2 linked regions of the Ancylobacter polymorphus genome follow. Each later gene encodes a partner of the first gene's protein in a complex. Links are inferred from orthologs where the notes say so. Each region holds a gene or a part of one and is shown on either strand. Other genes may lie near its edges. The genes, in order: trxA and trxB.

Region 1 (7,564 bases):
TCTCGCCGCCCGCCGGCCTGCTGCCCCCCACCCCGGTGGTGACGCCCGCCGTCTCCGAGATCGAGGCCTTCGCCGATCTGCTCAACGGCGCCAGCCGCGTGACGCTGTTCTGCGGGCGCGGCTGCGCCGGCGCCCATGCCGAACTGATGGCGCTGGCCGAGGCGGTCAAGAGCCCGATCGTGCATGCGCTGGGCGGCAAGGAATATGTCGAATACGACAACCCCTATGATGTCGGCATGACCGGCTTCATCGGCTTCGCCTCCGGCTATGAGGCGATGCATGCCTGCGACCTGCTGGTGCTGCTGGGCACGGATTTCCCCTACAAGCAGTTTCTGCCGACGGGCGTGAAGACCGTGCAGGTCGACATCCGCGCCGCGCAGCTCGGCCGGCGCTGCACGCTCGATCTCGGCCTCGTCGGCGATGTGCGGGCGACGCTCGCGGCCGTGCTGCCGCTGCTGCGAGCCAAGACAGACCGGGCGCATCTCGACGACGCGCTGGCGCGCTACAAGCGGGCGCGCGAGGGGCTCGATGCCCTCGCGGTGGGCACGCCCGGCCGCAAGCCGATCCACCCGCAATATCTCGCCAAGGTGGTGAGCGACCTCGCCACGGAGGACGCCGCCTTCACCTTCGATGTCGGCACGCCGACCATCTGGGCGGCGCGCTACCTCGCCATGAACGGCAAGCGCCGGCTGGTCGGCTCGCTGGTGCATGGCTCGATGGCCAATGCCATGCCGCAGGCCATCGGCATCCAGGCGGCGCAGCCGGGCCGGCAGGTGGTCTCGCTCTCCGGCGATGGCGGCTTCGCCATGCTGATGGGCGATCTCCTCACGCTGGTGCAGGAGAAGCTGCCGGTGAAGATCGTGATCTTCAACAATGGCGTGCTCGGCTTCGTGGCGATGGAGATGAAGGCCGCCGGCTTCGTCGGGCTCGGCACGGATCTTGAGAACCCCGATTTCGCCGCCATGGCCCGCGCCATCGGGCTGATGGCGGTGCGGGTGGAAGACCCCGGCGACCTGCCCGGCGCGGTGCGGCAGGTGTTCGACCATGACGGCCCGGCCTTGCTCGACGTGGTCACCGCCAAGCAGGAACTGTCCATGCCGCCGACCATCGGCATCAAGGAGGCCACCGGCTTCGGCCTCTGGCTGCTCCGCGCGGTGATGAGCGGGCGCGGCGACGAGGTGATCGACCTCGCCCGGCAGAACCTGCTGCCGCGCTGAGTGAGCCGCCCGCTTCGCCCTCACCGCAGCAGCGCCGCGCCTCCCGCGGCCATGAGGGCGAGGAAGCTGGCGCCGGCCAGCGTGAGGGCGAAGCGCCGCTTGCCGAACAGGCCGGCATAGGCCGTCTTCGCCAGCATGTTGGCGATGACGGCGAGGCCGAGCGCCCGCGCCGCCACGCTGGCGTCGAGCGTCGGCAGCATCCCGGCCACCGTCACCGTCACCGCGTCGACATCGGCGAGGCCGGACAGGGCGGCGGCGGCATAAAGCCCGCCCGTGCCCCAGATCTCGCTCGCCACCCGGGCGGCGAAGGCCACCGCCACCAGCAGCAGCGCCATCTTGAACACGGCGAGGAGATCGAAGGGATTGCCCGGCTCCGGCCGCTGTGCCGGCGGCGCGCCGGGCTCGGCCCGGCGGATCAGCAGCAGCGCGGCGGCGAACATCACCGCCGCGCCGGCCGCCAGCGGCAGCAACAGGCGGTCCGCCAGCGCGGGAAGCAGCGCCGACACCAGCAGCGCGGTGCGTACAAGCGAGACCCCGCCCGCGCTCACCGCCCCGGCGGCCAGTGCCCCGACGGCGGGGCTTTCGCGCGAGCGGCGGGCATTGGTGATGGTGGTGGCGGTGGAGGAGATGAGCCCGCCAATGGTGCCGGCGAGCAGTTCGCCGCGCGTGGCACCGAACAGGCGGACCGCGATGTAGCCGCAGAAGGAAATCGCCGCCAGCACGATGGCCATGGCGAGAATGCGCGCCGGCGACACCCCGCCGAACGGGCCGATCGGCTCCGCCGGCACGATGGGCCGCAGCACGAAGGCGAGCGCCAGCAGGATCAGCGCCGAGCGCAGCTCCGCCCAGCGCAGGCGCTTGATCGCCCGGTGCAGCATGTCGCGGCTGGCGAGGATCACCGCCAGCACCACCCCGCCGGCCGAAGCCAGCGTCATGTCGCCGAGCAGCGCCAGCGCGCCGAGCGCGAAGGTCAGCATCGCCGCGACCACGGCAGTCGCGCTGAAACGGTTCTCCGCTACGCCCTCGCGGTACTGGAACAGGGCGATGACGGCGGTGAGCGTGACGAGGAAGCCGACCAGCACCGCGCCCGACTTCGCCCCGGCGGGGGCGAGCAGCCGTTCCAGCAGGCCGGCGACGCCGCCCAGCATGCCGATGAGCGTGAAGGTGCGGATGCCGGCGGTGCGGGCGCCCTCATCCTCGTCGCGCTCGCGCCAGTGGCGCTCCACCCCCACCAGCGCGCCGATGGCGATCGCCAGCGCCAGGCGTCGGAAGATGTCCATCTCATCCATGGCCGGCCTCAATCCCTCGGGCTGCGCGCCTCCCGGCCCCCGCGACCGTGCGGCCGAACTATCGGCCCGGCCGGCAGGCGCCGGCAAGCGGGGGGATTACGGAGGGGAGCGCCCGTCTCGACAGAAGGCGCGGTTTAAGCCATTCCCTCCCCCATCGCCACGGGCGCCGGCGCGGGAGGGACGGATGCGGGACGCATGGATGAAAGCCGGACGCCACGTCGCGGCGCTCGGACTGCTCTGCCTCACCCTCGGCATGCCGGCCCGCGCCGCCGAGCCGCCCATCTGGCCGGATGATGCCATGCACCGGCTGGCGGCGCTGGCGCTGCTGCAAACGCTGAACGCCGAGCTGCTGTCCAATCCCAGCGCCACGCTGACGCTGGACCGCTGGTGCGCCGCGCATCGGCTGGCGGAGGCTCCCACCATCGTCGCCGACCGCGTGCGCGGGCAGGACAAGCCGGCGGGGCCGGAGATTCGCGCCCTGCTCAAAGTCCACGCGGACGCGCCGGTGAATTACCGCAGGGTCCGGCTCACCTGCGGCGACAAGGTATTGTCCGAAGCCGACAACTGGTATCTGCCGGCGCTTCTGACGCCGGCGATGAACGCGGCGCTGGAGACCACTGACACGTCCTTTGGCCGGGTTGTGAAGCCGCTCGACTTCCGCCGCACCACGCTCGGCGCCCGGCTGCTGTGGCAGCCGCTGCCCGAGGGCTGGGCGATGGGCGCGCCACTGCCGCCTGCGGCCGGCGCCCTCGCCATCCCGCCCTTCGTGCTGGAACACCGCGCCGTACTGACCCTGCCCGACGGCACGCCGTTCAGCGCGCTGGTGGAGAGCTATACGCGCGAGACGCTGGCCTTCCCCCCGCCCGCACTCGCCGCGCCGGAGGCTCAGAACGCTCCGAGATAGTCCATCTTGCCGACCGGCACGCCCTTGTGGCGCAGAATGTCGTAGGCGGTGGTGACGTGGAAGAAGAAGTTCGGCAGCGCGAAGGTGAGCAGATAGCTCGTCCCGACGAACTGCCTTTCGCCGCGCCGCGACTTCTGCACGATCTCCCGCGTCTCGCTGCCCGCGAAGCCGGCCGGATCGACGCTGGCGAGATAGTCCAGCGTGGCGGCGATGCGCTGGTGCAGTTCCGCGAAGGTCGTCTCGGTGTCGGGGAAGCTCGGCGCCGTGGTGCCGGTCAGGCGCGCGGCGGCGAACTTGGCGGAATCGCACGCGCTCTGGACCTGCCCGGTCAGCGGAAACATGTCCGGCGCGAGCCGTGCGGCGGCGAGTTCCGCGAGATCGAGGCCAGCGGCGGCGGCATGTTCCTCGCCCTTGCGCAGCAGCGCATCGAGATTGCCCAGCGCGCGCTGGAACACGGGGACGGAGGCGTCATACATGGAAAGCGGCATGGAAGTCTCCACAAGGGGAATGCGACGGGACCGCCCGCGCCGGAGCATCGCCTGCGGGGAATCGGCCGGCGCGTCGGTCGGAACGAAAAACCCCGGCGCGGAGAACCGGCCGGGGTTTGATCGAAGCGGAGACGGTCAGGCGATCAGAGCGCGCCGCCGACCCAGCTCAGCATCTTCGCCTTCGGCGCCGCGCCGACCTGGCGCGAGGCCAGCTGGCCGTCCTTGAACAGCAGCAGGGTCGGGATCGACATGATGCCGTACTTCGACGCCGTCGCCGGGTTCTCGTCGACGTTCAGCTTGACGATCTTCACCTTGTCGCCGAGCTCGCTCGCCATCTCGTCGAGCACCGGGGCCACCATGCGGCACGGGCCGCACCATTCCGCCCAGAAGTCGACGATGACGGGGGAAGAGGAGTTCAGCACCTCGGACTCGAAATTCTGGTCCGATACTTTTTCGACGCCCATTTGGACACCTTTCTAGAATCGTGGATTTCCACAAAGTTGACGGGAAGGTAGGTAGCCGCCCCCCCATGCGTCAAGGCAGCGTCACCCCAACGTGACTCTTTCCACCGCCCGCTCCAGCGCCGCGCCGTCGAGCGCATGCACGAGAGGGCCGGCGGTATAGACCAGCAATGCCCGCACAGGCTTGCCTGGGAATAGCTTGGCGATGAGCCGCGCATAGAGCGCGACCTGGCGGATATGCGCGGGCGGCATGGCTGATGCGACGCGCGGCACATGCCGGTCGGTCTTGAAGTCGGCGATCAGCACCGCGCCGTCGCTGACGCTCAGCCGGTCGATGCGGCCGGAAACCGGGGTGCCGTCCTCCAGTTCGCCGGCCAGCGGAACCTCGCCGAGGCTGCCGGGCGCGAACAGGGGGCTGAGTTCCGGCAGAGCCAGCGTCGCCAGCGCCTCGGCAAGCAGTTCCTCGCGCGCGGCCTCCGACCAGTCGGTGCTCGACGCCAGCAGGCGGCGGCCGGGCTCGGGCCGCCCAGCTTCGGGCAGCGGCGCCAGCGCCGCCATCAGCCGGTGCAGCAGATCGCCGCGTTCCAGCGCGCGGGCGGCATCGCCGGTGGGCGCGGGGCCAAAGACATCGGCGCCGGAGGGGCGAAGGCTCGCCGGTGCCAGCGTCTCGCGCACCGGCCGGGCCAGCGCCTGCGCCAGGGCGCGCTCCTCGGCGGCACCGGCGGGCGGCGGGGGGACAGGCAGCGGCGGCAGCGGCGCGTCCGCCGCACCGGCGCGCCAGCGCAGCACCGTGCCGGCAAAGCCGCTCGCCGGGACTTCCAGAGCCTCCGGCTCCAGCGCGGAGCGCACGAGATCGTACCAGCAATCGGCCGGGCGCTGACGCGCGCCATCCGCCCCGCACAGAACCAGCGCCGTCTCGGCGCGGGTCAGCGCGACATAGAGCAGGCGGCGATATTCGTCCTGCTGGGCGTCGTCGCCGCGCTGGCGGGCGCTCGCCATGGCTGATGTGTCGCCCTTCTTGGCCGGAGCGTGCAGCGCCACACGGCGGCCATCGGGCAGTTCCACGCGCAGCAGCCCGGCGCTGCGGCGGGTCATCGGCCCGGAGGTGGTGTCGGCGAGAATGACATAGGGCGCCTCCAGCCCCTTGGCGCCGTGCACGGTCATCACCCGCACCTCGTCGCGCCCGGCTTCCATGTCGCGCTTGGCCTCGGCGCCGCCGCGCCGCAGAAAGGCCAGGAACCCCGCGAGCGAGGGCGCCTCCAGGCTCTCATAGGACCGTGCCAGCGCCAGCATCTCGTCGAGCGCGTCAGCCGCCTCGGGCCCCAGCCGGGCGAGCATGGCGGCGCGGCCGCGCTCGCGCCCGAGCACGCGGGTGTAGAAATCGAACGGCCGCAGCCGCCGCGCCTCGTCGCGCAGCCGCGCCAGCCGCCCGGCGGCCGCGGCCCATTTCGGGTTCTCGCCCGCGCGGGCCGCCAGCACATCTTCCAGCAGCCCATCGCGGCCGGGCGCCAGCTTCATCAGGTCATTGTCGTCAAAGCCGAAGAGCGGGCTTTTCAGCACGCTCGCCAGCGCCAGCTCGTCGTCGCGGGCGAGCAGCGCGTCGCCCAGCGCCATCAGGTCCATGACCGCGATATGCTCGGCCACGACCAGACGGTCGGCGCCGGCCACTTCCACCCGCGCCTGCTTCAGTTCGCGGATGATGGAGGTGAACAGCCCGTCACGTCGGCGCACCAGAATAAGGAAATCGCCCGGCCGGGCCGGGCGCGTGCCATGGCGGCCGGTGACGGGAAAGCCTTCGCGGATGCGGGCGGCGATATGGGCGGCGATCTTCTTCGCCAGCCTTCCCTTGGGGTCGTCGGCGCCGGGCGCGTCGAGCGGGCGCTGCCAGGCGTCGACATCCACCTTCTCGCTCGGCGCTTCCGGCTCCCACATTTCCACCAGCGCCGGCAGCGCGGCGTGGATCGGCGCGTGCACCGGCGGCTTGGCTTCGGCGGAAAGGCCGCGATAGGAGGCCTCGCGACCGAACACCGCGTCCACCGCCTCCAATATGCCCGGCGCCGAGCGGAAGGAGTGCTGCAATTCCACATGCACGAAGCCGGCGCCGCCCGCCGCCTCGAATTCGCGCCGCACCGTGTCGAAGCGGCGGGGATCCGCACCCTGGAACGAGAAGATCGACTGCTTCTCGTCGCCGACCACGAACAGCGTGCGCGGCAGCTGGCGGTCCTCGCGCGCGCCTTCGCCCGCAAAAAACTCGGCCACCAGCGGGCGGATCACCTCCCATTGCTCCGGGCTGGTGTCCTGCGCTTCGTCCAGCAGCACATGGTCGATGCCCTGGTCGAGCTTGTAATGCACCCAGGCCGAGGCGCCCGAGGCCAGCAGCCGGCGGGCGGCGTTGACGAGATCGGCGAAGTCGAGCACGCCGCGCGCCGCCTTGGCCCGCTCATAGCGCCGCGCCGCCTCGCGCCCGAGGATCAGCACCGCCCGGCTGCGCTCGAAGGCGCGGGCGGCGGAAAGCTGGCGCGCCAGCGGGGCGATGCGGTCGCGCTCATTGATCAATTGCGGGTATTTCGCCCGCGCCGCCGCATTGCCGAACTGCCCCTCGGAATAAGGCTCGCCATCCTCTTTGAGAAACACGCCGGCATAGGTCTCCGCCACCGCCTCGGGCGGCGCCAGCACGGCCGCGCGCAGGCCCTGGCCGCGTTTGGCGCAATTGCCGCCTTCCAGCAGCAGCGCCTCCGCCAGCCCAAGCCACGCCCCGCGCGGGATCAGCGCCGCTTCGATGATCGCCCGCTCGATATCGGCGGAGGCGATGGGCGCGTCGAGCCCGACGGCGCGGGCGAGATCGTCCTCGCTCGCCGCGAGTGCCGGGGCATCCGCCACCAGCTCCTTCAGCAGATCGTTGATGCCGGCATCGGAGGTCTGGGCGACGATCAGCGCCAGCGCCTGACCGAGGTCGCTCGCCGGGGCGCCGGCGGCTTGCAGCACCACCTCCGCTCGCACCCGCGCCAGCAGTTCCAGCCGCGCCGCTTCCTCCAGCTCGCCGAAGCCGGCGGGCACCCCGGCCTCGAAGGGGAAGGCGTGCAGCAGCGCGCCGCAAAAGGCGTGGATGGTCTGGATCTTCAGCCCGCCCGGCGTTTCCAGCGCCTGCGCGAACAGCCGCCGCGCCTGCGCCCGGCGCAGCGGGTCGGGCGCGCCGCCATCGGTG
Region 2 (7,386 bases), 330 kb from region 1 along the record:
GGGCGACCTGCACCTCGTCTCCAAGTGAGTCTGGGCTCCAAGTGAGCTTCGTCTCCAAGTGAGCCATGCGGCGCTCTGGCGCCTTCGTAAGACAGAAAAGCCCGGCGGCACCCCGCCGGGCTTTTTTCATATCCGCACGAGAAGTTGACGCGGCAGGTGAAATAAAGGGCGGGCTTCCGGCGTACTCTCCGCAGCATCCAAGAGGAGCCCGCCATGCACATACGCCGTCGTCGGTCCTGGGAACTGCCGGAGAGCGCGGTCACGCCGGAAGCCACCTATCTCTCGCGCCGAAACCTTCTTGGCGCCGGGGTGGGGCTGCTCGGTGTCGCCGGCCTGTCCGCCGCGCTCGCGCCTTTCGCGGACGCCGCCCCGGCCCCGGGCGATCCTGCCAACGACCCCACGCGCGACCTGTACCCCGCGAAGAAGAACACCGCCTTCACCGCCGGTGACCGGCCGATCACCCCGGAGGAGATTTCCGGCAATTACAATAATTTCTACGAGTTCGGCTCGGAGCGCTCCGCCTACCAGATCGCCGACGTGGCCGCGCGCATGCCCCGCCGGCCGTGGACGGTGAAGATCGACGGGCTGGTGGAACAGCCGCGCGAGGTCGGGATCGACGATCTGATCCGCGCCATGGCGCTGGAAGAGCGCATCTATCGCCACCGCTGCGTCGAGGCCTGGTCGATGACCGTGCCGTGGACCGGCTTCCCTGTGAAGGACCTCGTCGCCTACGCCAAGCCGCTCTCCGGCGCCAAATATGTGCGCTTCGAGACCTTCATGAACCCGGAAGTGGCGCTCGGCCAGCGCCGCTTCATCTACCCCTGGCCCTATATTGACGGGCTGACCATGGCCGAGGCGAATAACAATCTCGCCTTCCTCGTCACCGGCATCTACGGCAAGCCGGCGCCGAACCAGTATGGCGCGCCGCTGCGGCTCGCCTTGCCGTGGAAGTACGGCTTCAAATCGGTGAAGTCGATCGTGCGCATCTCCTTCGTCGCGGAGCGGCCGGTGGGGCTGTGGGAGCAGGTGCAGGGCCGCGAATATGGCTTCTGGGCCAATGTGAACCCGGAGGTGCCGCACCCGCGCTGGAGCCAGGCCTCCGAGCGCGACATCGGCACCGGCGAGCGCCGGCCGACACTGCTCTATAACGGCTATGCCGAGCAGGTCGCGGGTCTCTACAAGGGAATGTCGGGCGAGAAGCTGTTCATGTGAGGCGCTGCGGCGCGCCACCGTCTGAAAGAAAAATGGCCGGGTCCCAAAAGGGCCCGGCCAAAGTTTTCGCTGCCGAAGCAGCGAACCTTCCAGAGGGGAACAGCCGAAACGCAAGGCGCCTCGGCGTCTGGTGTTCATATGCTCACATCTCGGGCATTCTGCAATAATGTATGCCTGCATGGCAGGCATGCGTAATTGCATCGGGCGTTTCTTGATGCTGTCACTGCCTGCGAATTGGGCGGGCCCATTACCTCCGTGAGTCGTTTCGCCTGTCTCAAAAGGGCGGCGCCGCGTATCTTTCCGTCCCATCCGCCGCAGAGCGGGATGTTTCAGGGAGGAGTGCCATGCCGGTTTCCCGTCGTGCCCCGCGTCTGTGGATCGCCGTTTTGTCGCTCGCGGTCGTGTCGCTCGCCGCGCCCAATTCCGGCGCCGCGGCGCCGGAATTGGTGGCCGTGGCCGATATCGGCTTCACCGATTCGTCCGGCGAGCCCGCCGACCAGCGCGCCGCGCATGAGACGCGGCGAATCGCGCTGACGCAGGAGGTGCGCGGCGGCATCGGGCAGGACGGCAAGCTGCGGAGCCTGCCGCTCGGCTGCGACGGGGCCTGCCGTCTCGATGCGGAAGGGGTGGAGGCGCTGCGCCAACGGGCGAGGGCGGAAGGCGCGCGCCTTCTGCTGGTGGGCAGCGTGCACAAGATGAGCACGCTGGTGCTGTCGATGCGGGTGGCGGTGCTCGACGCTGCGACCGGCAAGCTGCTGTTCGAGCGGCTGCTCAGCTTTCGCGGCGACAATGACGCGGGCTGGCAGCATGCCGGCGACTATGTCGCCCGCGAGGTGGCGCAGGCCCTGCCGCCGGCGTGAGGTCGGCAAGGAGCGCGCTCAGAAGCTCCAGCGCTGCGCCTTGGCGACCAGGAAATCGCGGAACACCTGGATGCGCGCCACCGAGCGCATTTCCTGCGGATAGACGAAATAGGCTTCCAGCGTCGGCGTGGTCCGTTCGGGGAAGAGCTGCACCAGCGTGGCGGAATCCTCCAGGAGATAATCCGGCACGATGCCGATGCCGACGCCGCGTTCCACCGCCCGCTTGAGGCCGAGCACATTGTTGACCGAGAGCGAGGGCACGCGGCCTTCCTGGTCGTCTTCCAGCCCGGCCCGTTCCAGCCAGTTCAGCCCCTGGAAATAGGAGGGGATCGGCCCGCCGAGCAGGATGATGCGGTGCTTGTCCTTGTCGAGCTCGTCGAGCGAGCGCGGATGGCCGTTGCGCTTGAGATATTCCGCCGAGGCGAAGGCGTGGAAATGCACGGTGAACAGCTTGCGCTGAATCAGGTCCGGCTGCACCGGCTGGCGCAGGCGAATGGCCACGTCCGCCTCGCGCATGGCGAGGTCGAGCTCGTCATCGGTGAGGATGAGGGTGATGCGGATGTCGGGATAGAGTTCGAGAAACTCGCCGATGCGGGCGGTCAGCCAATGGGTGCCGAGGCCCATGGTGGTGGTGACGCGCAATTCGCCATTCGGCTTCTCGCGCGAATCCGTCAGCTTGGCCCGTGCCGCTTCCAGCTTCATGAACACTTCATGCGCGGTGCGGTAGAGCAGGTCGCCCTGTTCGGTCAGGATCAGCCCGCGCGCATGGCGGTGGAACAGCGGGATGTTGAGTTCCTGCTCCAGCGCCGAGACCTGCCGGCTCACCGCCGATTGCGACAGGCCGAGCGCTTCACCCGCATGGGTGAACGAACCCGCCTCAGCCGCGACGTGGAACACTTTCAGCTTGTCCCAGTCCATGTCACGCGCGCGATTGGCCTTGTTGTCCATCCGACGGGTGCCCTCGTTCATTCGGCGGCTTGGGCGAGCGGCTCGCGGGCGGCGAGGAAGCGCTCGGCCTCCAGCGCCGCCATGCAGCCCATGCCGGCGGCGGTGACCGCCTGGCGGAAGATGTCGTCGGCGACATCGCCTGCGGCGAACACGCCTTCCACCGAGGTCTGGGTGGAATGCGGGGCCGTCCAGACATAGCCGCTGGGCTTCAGCGTCAGCTGGCCCTGTACCAGATCGGTCGCCGGCGCATGGCCGATGGCGATGAACACGCCGTCGGCCCGCCGCTCGGACAGCGCGCCGGTGACGACATCCTTCAGCACCACGCCGGTGACGTGCGGCGGTTCCTGCTCGCCCTTCACCTCATGCAGGGCGGCGTTCCACACCACTTCCACCTTGGGATGGGCGAAGAGGCGCTCCTGCAGGATCTTCTCCGCGCGGAAGCTGTCGCGCCGGTGCACCACCGTGACCTTGGAGGCGAAATTGGTGAGGAACAGCGCTTCTTCGACCGCGGTGTTGCCGCCGCCGATCACCATCACTTCCTTGCCGCGATAGAAGAAGCCGTCGCAGGTGGCGCAGGCGGAAACGCCGTGGCCGCGATAGGCCTGCTCGGAATCGAGGTCGAGCCAGCGCGCCTGCGCGCCGGTGGCGAGGATAACGGTCTCGGCGATCCACACCGTGCCGGAATCGGTTTCGGCCCGGAACGGGCGGGAGGAGAGGTCGAGCCGCGTCACCAGATCGTTGACGATGCGCGTGCCCATCTTCTCGGCCTGCGCCTGCATCTGCTCCATCAGCCACGGGCCCTGGATCGGACCGGCGAAGCCGGGATAGTTCTCCACATCGGTGGTGATAGTGAGCTGCCCGCCGGGCTGGATGCCCTGGATCAGCACCGGCTCCAGCATCGCGCGCGCGGCATAGACGGCGGCGGTATAGCCCGCCGGGCCCGATCCGATGATCAGGACCTTGACGTGGTTGGCCGGACGGGCGGAAGAGGCCGACATGGCAGGCTCACTAAAGTTGCGGCAGGGGGGAAAGCGCGGCGTGGAACGCGGCCGACACATGAGCACCGTGCACGGGCCGCTGCGTTAGCCATGCGAAAATGTAGGAGCTGACCTTGGCAACCGCAAGGCAGGCGGTTCCTATCCATTAGTTTTCCAGAAGGAAGATTGCGCGGGGCTCGCGCGCAAGATAATTGCTCTGGCCGGCGGCGGCATTCGCGTCGCGGCCAAGGGCGCGCCACGGCGCGCCGCACACGGAGATACCCCTCTTGGTTCGCCGCATCGACGCGATCGACTGGAACATCCTTCGCGAGCTTCAGGGCGATGGCCGCATCACCAATGTGGAGCTTTCCCAGCGGGTCGGCATTTCCGCCCCGCCCTGCCTGCGCCGCGTGCGCGCGCTGGAAGAGGAAGGCATCATCAAGGGCTATAGGGCGCTGCTCGACGAGAAGAAGCTCGGCTTCGACCTGATGGCCTTCGCCATGGTGCATCTGATCAGCCAGGCCGAGGCCGACCTTTCCGCCTTCGCCGCGCAGGTCGAGCGCTGGCCGCTGGTGCGGGCGTGCTGGATGCTCTCGGGCGAGACCGATTTCATCCTGCTCTGCGTCGCGCCGGACCTGCGGACGTTCCAGAATTTCGTGCTGGAACTCACCGGCGCGCCGAATGTGCGCAATGTGAAGACCGCGCTGACGCTGCAGCAGTCGAAGGACGCCGCGGTGGTGCCTATGGAAGGGAATGTCCCTTGATCGTCGCCACCGCCACCGACACCGCCTATGTCGAACTGACCGCCGTCCTCCTCGCCTCAATCGCCGACCGGGCGGGGGATGCGGTGAGCGCCGTCTGGGTGTTCTGCGACCGCGTATCGGACGAGGACAAGAAGCGGATGGCTGCCAGCTATGGCCGGCCGGACCTGCATTTTCTCGATATTGACGACGACATGGTCCGGCATTTCGCCACTGGGCCGGTGAACAACCATCTCTCGCGCACCGCCTATGCCCGCATCCTCATGCCGCTGACGCTGGCCGAGGCGACGGGGCGGCTGCTCTATGTCGATTGCGACACGCTGATCGCCGCGCCGCTGGCGCCGCTGGCCACCCTGCCCATGCAAGGCTTCGCGGTGGCAGCGGTGGACGATGTCGCCCGGCTGGTGCCGCAGCGCCACATCACCCGCAACCGTGCCATCGGCCTGCCGGACGAGATGCGCTATTTCAACAGCGGCGTGCTGCTGATCGATCTCGACGCCTGGCGGCGGGAGCGCGTGACCGAGCGCACGCTCGAGTTCATCGCCTCGCGGCCCTCGCTGCCGATGATGGACCAGGACGCGCTCAACGGCGCGCTGCGGGGCGAGTGGCTGCCGCTCGACGAGAGCTGGAACATGCACCACCGGCTGGAAAAGGGCGTCTACAAGGCCGACCCCGCCGTGTGGGAAGGCGCCCGCATCGTCCACTTCATCGGCCAGGTGAAGCCCAATTACACCGACTGCAATCACCCGCGGCGCGACCTGTTCATGGCCTATCGCGCCCGCACGCCCTTCGCCAATGCGCCGCTGAAGACCAAGCTCGGCCGCAAGGTGGAGAAGCGCGCGCGCAAGCTGCGGCGGTTCTTCGGCAAGCTCAAGCGTCGCCTTTTCGGAGCCTAGGGATGGCACACAGCCTCGTCGACGAATATGCGAAGCTCCATGCCCGCCACCGCTACGGCGCCACGGCGCGGCACGCGCTGGCAGACATGCTGCCGCACATCATGGCGCTGAAGCCCGCCTCGCTGATCGATTTCGGCTGCGGGCAGAGCAACCTCGCCTTCCTCATCGCCGCCAAGGCGGGGATTGGCGAGATCCACCGCTATGACCCCGCCATTCCCGCCATTTCCACCCTGCCGAACAAGCGGGTGGAACTGGCGGTCAATGTCGATGTGATGGAGCACATACCGGACGAGGAAATCGACGCGGTGCTGGCCTCCATCGCCGCGACTGCGACGCAGGCCTTGTTCGTCATCGATACCGGTCCGGCCAAGATGCTGCTTTCCGACGGGCGCAACGCCCATGTCTCGCAGCACGGTGCGGCGTGGTGGCTGGCGCGGCTGAAGCCGCATTTCCCCACCATTCGCGAAATGCCGATCCACCGCCGCGCCCGTATCGCCTTCAAGACCTGGGACGGCGAGGTGAGAGGGCTCACCGGCCTTGCCGTGCGGGCGCGCGAGCGGGTGATCTACCGCACGCAGAAGCTGACCCGCACCGCGCATCGCAAGCTGTTCGGCACCAAGCCGCGCGGGGGCGCCCAGTGAAGCTGCTGGTCCTGCGCGACAAGAAGCCGGGGCATTTCAACCAGGCGGAAGGTGTCGCGCTGGCCATCGAACGGCTGGCCCCGACGGAGGTGACGCGGCTCGACATCCGCCCCACCTGGTTCGCCCATGACGATGTGCGCAAATTCGTGATGCGCCGCTATGGCCGCGACGCCGGCACTTGGCTGCGCTCCATGTATGCCATCGACGCCTCGACCCTGGAAAAGCCGGATGTCCTCGTCGGCTCCGGACGGCCGACCATCGCCGCCGGCATTCTGCTCAGCCGCTTCTTCGGCGGCGTGCCCTTCGTCTATTCCGGCGGCATCGGCGGCTATGACACGCGCGAGGTCAGCCTGATGATCGTCGCCTCGCCGCGCGCAGCCGGCAATCCGCGTTCCGCCTGGGCGCCGATCCCCTCCATCGTCGATCCCGCCGACTATCCCACCCCGCGGCGGCTGTCGACGCTTGCCGACCTCAAGGGCGCGGAGATCGCGCTGCTGGTCGGCGGCACCGCCTATCGCAAGGAATGGCCGGAGGGCGAGTGGGACGCGCTGCTGCGCCTCGTGCGCGACGTGGCGCGCGAGCATGGCGTGCGCTGGCGGGTCACCACCTCGCGCCGCACGCCGGACGCGGTCGGCGCGCGCCTCGCGGCACTGGCGGGGGAGGGCGTGCTCGCCGAGTTCATCGACTACCGCACTGCCGGGCCGGGCTCGGTGCGGGCGCTGTTCGGCGCCGATGCGGTGGCGGTGACGGAAGATTCGATGAGCATGCTGGTGGAAGGGCTCACCGCGCAGCGGCCGGTGATCGGCCTGCGCTCGGCCAAGGTGCATGACGGCTATGCCAGCGAGGCGATTTCCGCCTGGGCGGCCAAGAGCTGGGCCGCGCCGTCCTTCGCGCCGAGCCTCGCCATCCTGCCGCTCGGCACGGTGACTGCGGACCAGTTCGCCTGCACCCTCGTCACGCTGGAGCCGCCGACGCTGGATGTGCGCGGCGCGATCGCCGCTCTCATCGCCCCGGTGCTCGGGCTGGCTCAGAACCGCGACCACACCTCGTCATAGACGGCATTGATCCGCCGCGCCTCGGTCTCAATCGAG

Evidence for each region.
Region 2: the proteins of trxA (region 1) and trxB are in contact, whole or in part, in a crystal structure (PDB 1F6M), measured with the Escherichia coli proteins. The link is inferred for Ancylobacter polymorphus from one-to-one orthologs.

The regions. Positions count from the first base shown.
Region 1 is NZ_CP083239.1:2,432,659-2,440,222, reverse strand. The notes cover bases 2,703-5,689. They hold trxA (thioredoxin), read right to left. Parts: upstream 4,363-5,689; coding sequence 4,042-4,362; downstream 2,703-4,041. Other genes in these bases: addA (double-strand break repair helicase AddA), read right to left, coding at 4,444-5,689; K9D25_RS11500 (DUF1993 domain-containing protein), read right to left, coding at 3,392-3,898; K9D25_RS11505 (hypothetical protein), read left to right, coding at 2,706-3,410. In the rest of the region: poxB (ubiquinone-dependent pyruvate dehydrogenase), read left to right, coding at 1-1,217; K9D25_RS11510 (MgtC/SapB family protein), read right to left, coding at 1,238-2,506; more of addA, read right to left, coding at 5,690-7,564. UniProt on the Escherichia coli protein: Participates in various redox reactions through the reversible oxidation of its active center dithiol to a disulfide and catalyzes dithiol-disulfide exchange reactions.
Region 2 is NZ_CP083239.1:2,765,640-2,773,025, forward strand. Bases 2,029-4,837 are described here. They hold trxB (thioredoxin-disulfide reductase), read right to left. Parts: upstream 4,019-4,837; coding sequence 3,038-4,018; downstream 2,029-3,037. Other genes in these bases: K9D25_RS13090 (DUF2380 domain-containing protein), read left to right, coding at 2,029-2,072; K9D25_RS13095 (LysR family transcriptional regulator), read right to left, coding at 2,091-2,990; K9D25_RS13105 (Lrp/AsnC family transcriptional regulator), read left to right, coding at 4,285-4,761; K9D25_RS13110 (glycosyltransferase family 8 protein), read left to right, coding at 4,758-4,837. Also shown: K9D25_RS13080 (DUF992 domain-containing protein), read left to right, coding at 1-28; protein-methionine-sulfoxide reductase catalytic subunit MsrP, read left to right, coding at 214-1,212; more of K9D25_RS13090, read left to right, coding at 1,557-2,028; more of K9D25_RS13110, read left to right, coding at 4,838-5,654; K9D25_RS13115 (methyltransferase domain-containing protein), read left to right, coding at 5,657-6,295; K9D25_RS13120 (ELM1/GtrOC1 family putative glycosyltransferase), read left to right, coding at 6,292-7,350; K9D25_RS13125 (glycosyltransferase family 4 protein), read right to left, coding at 7,323-7,386.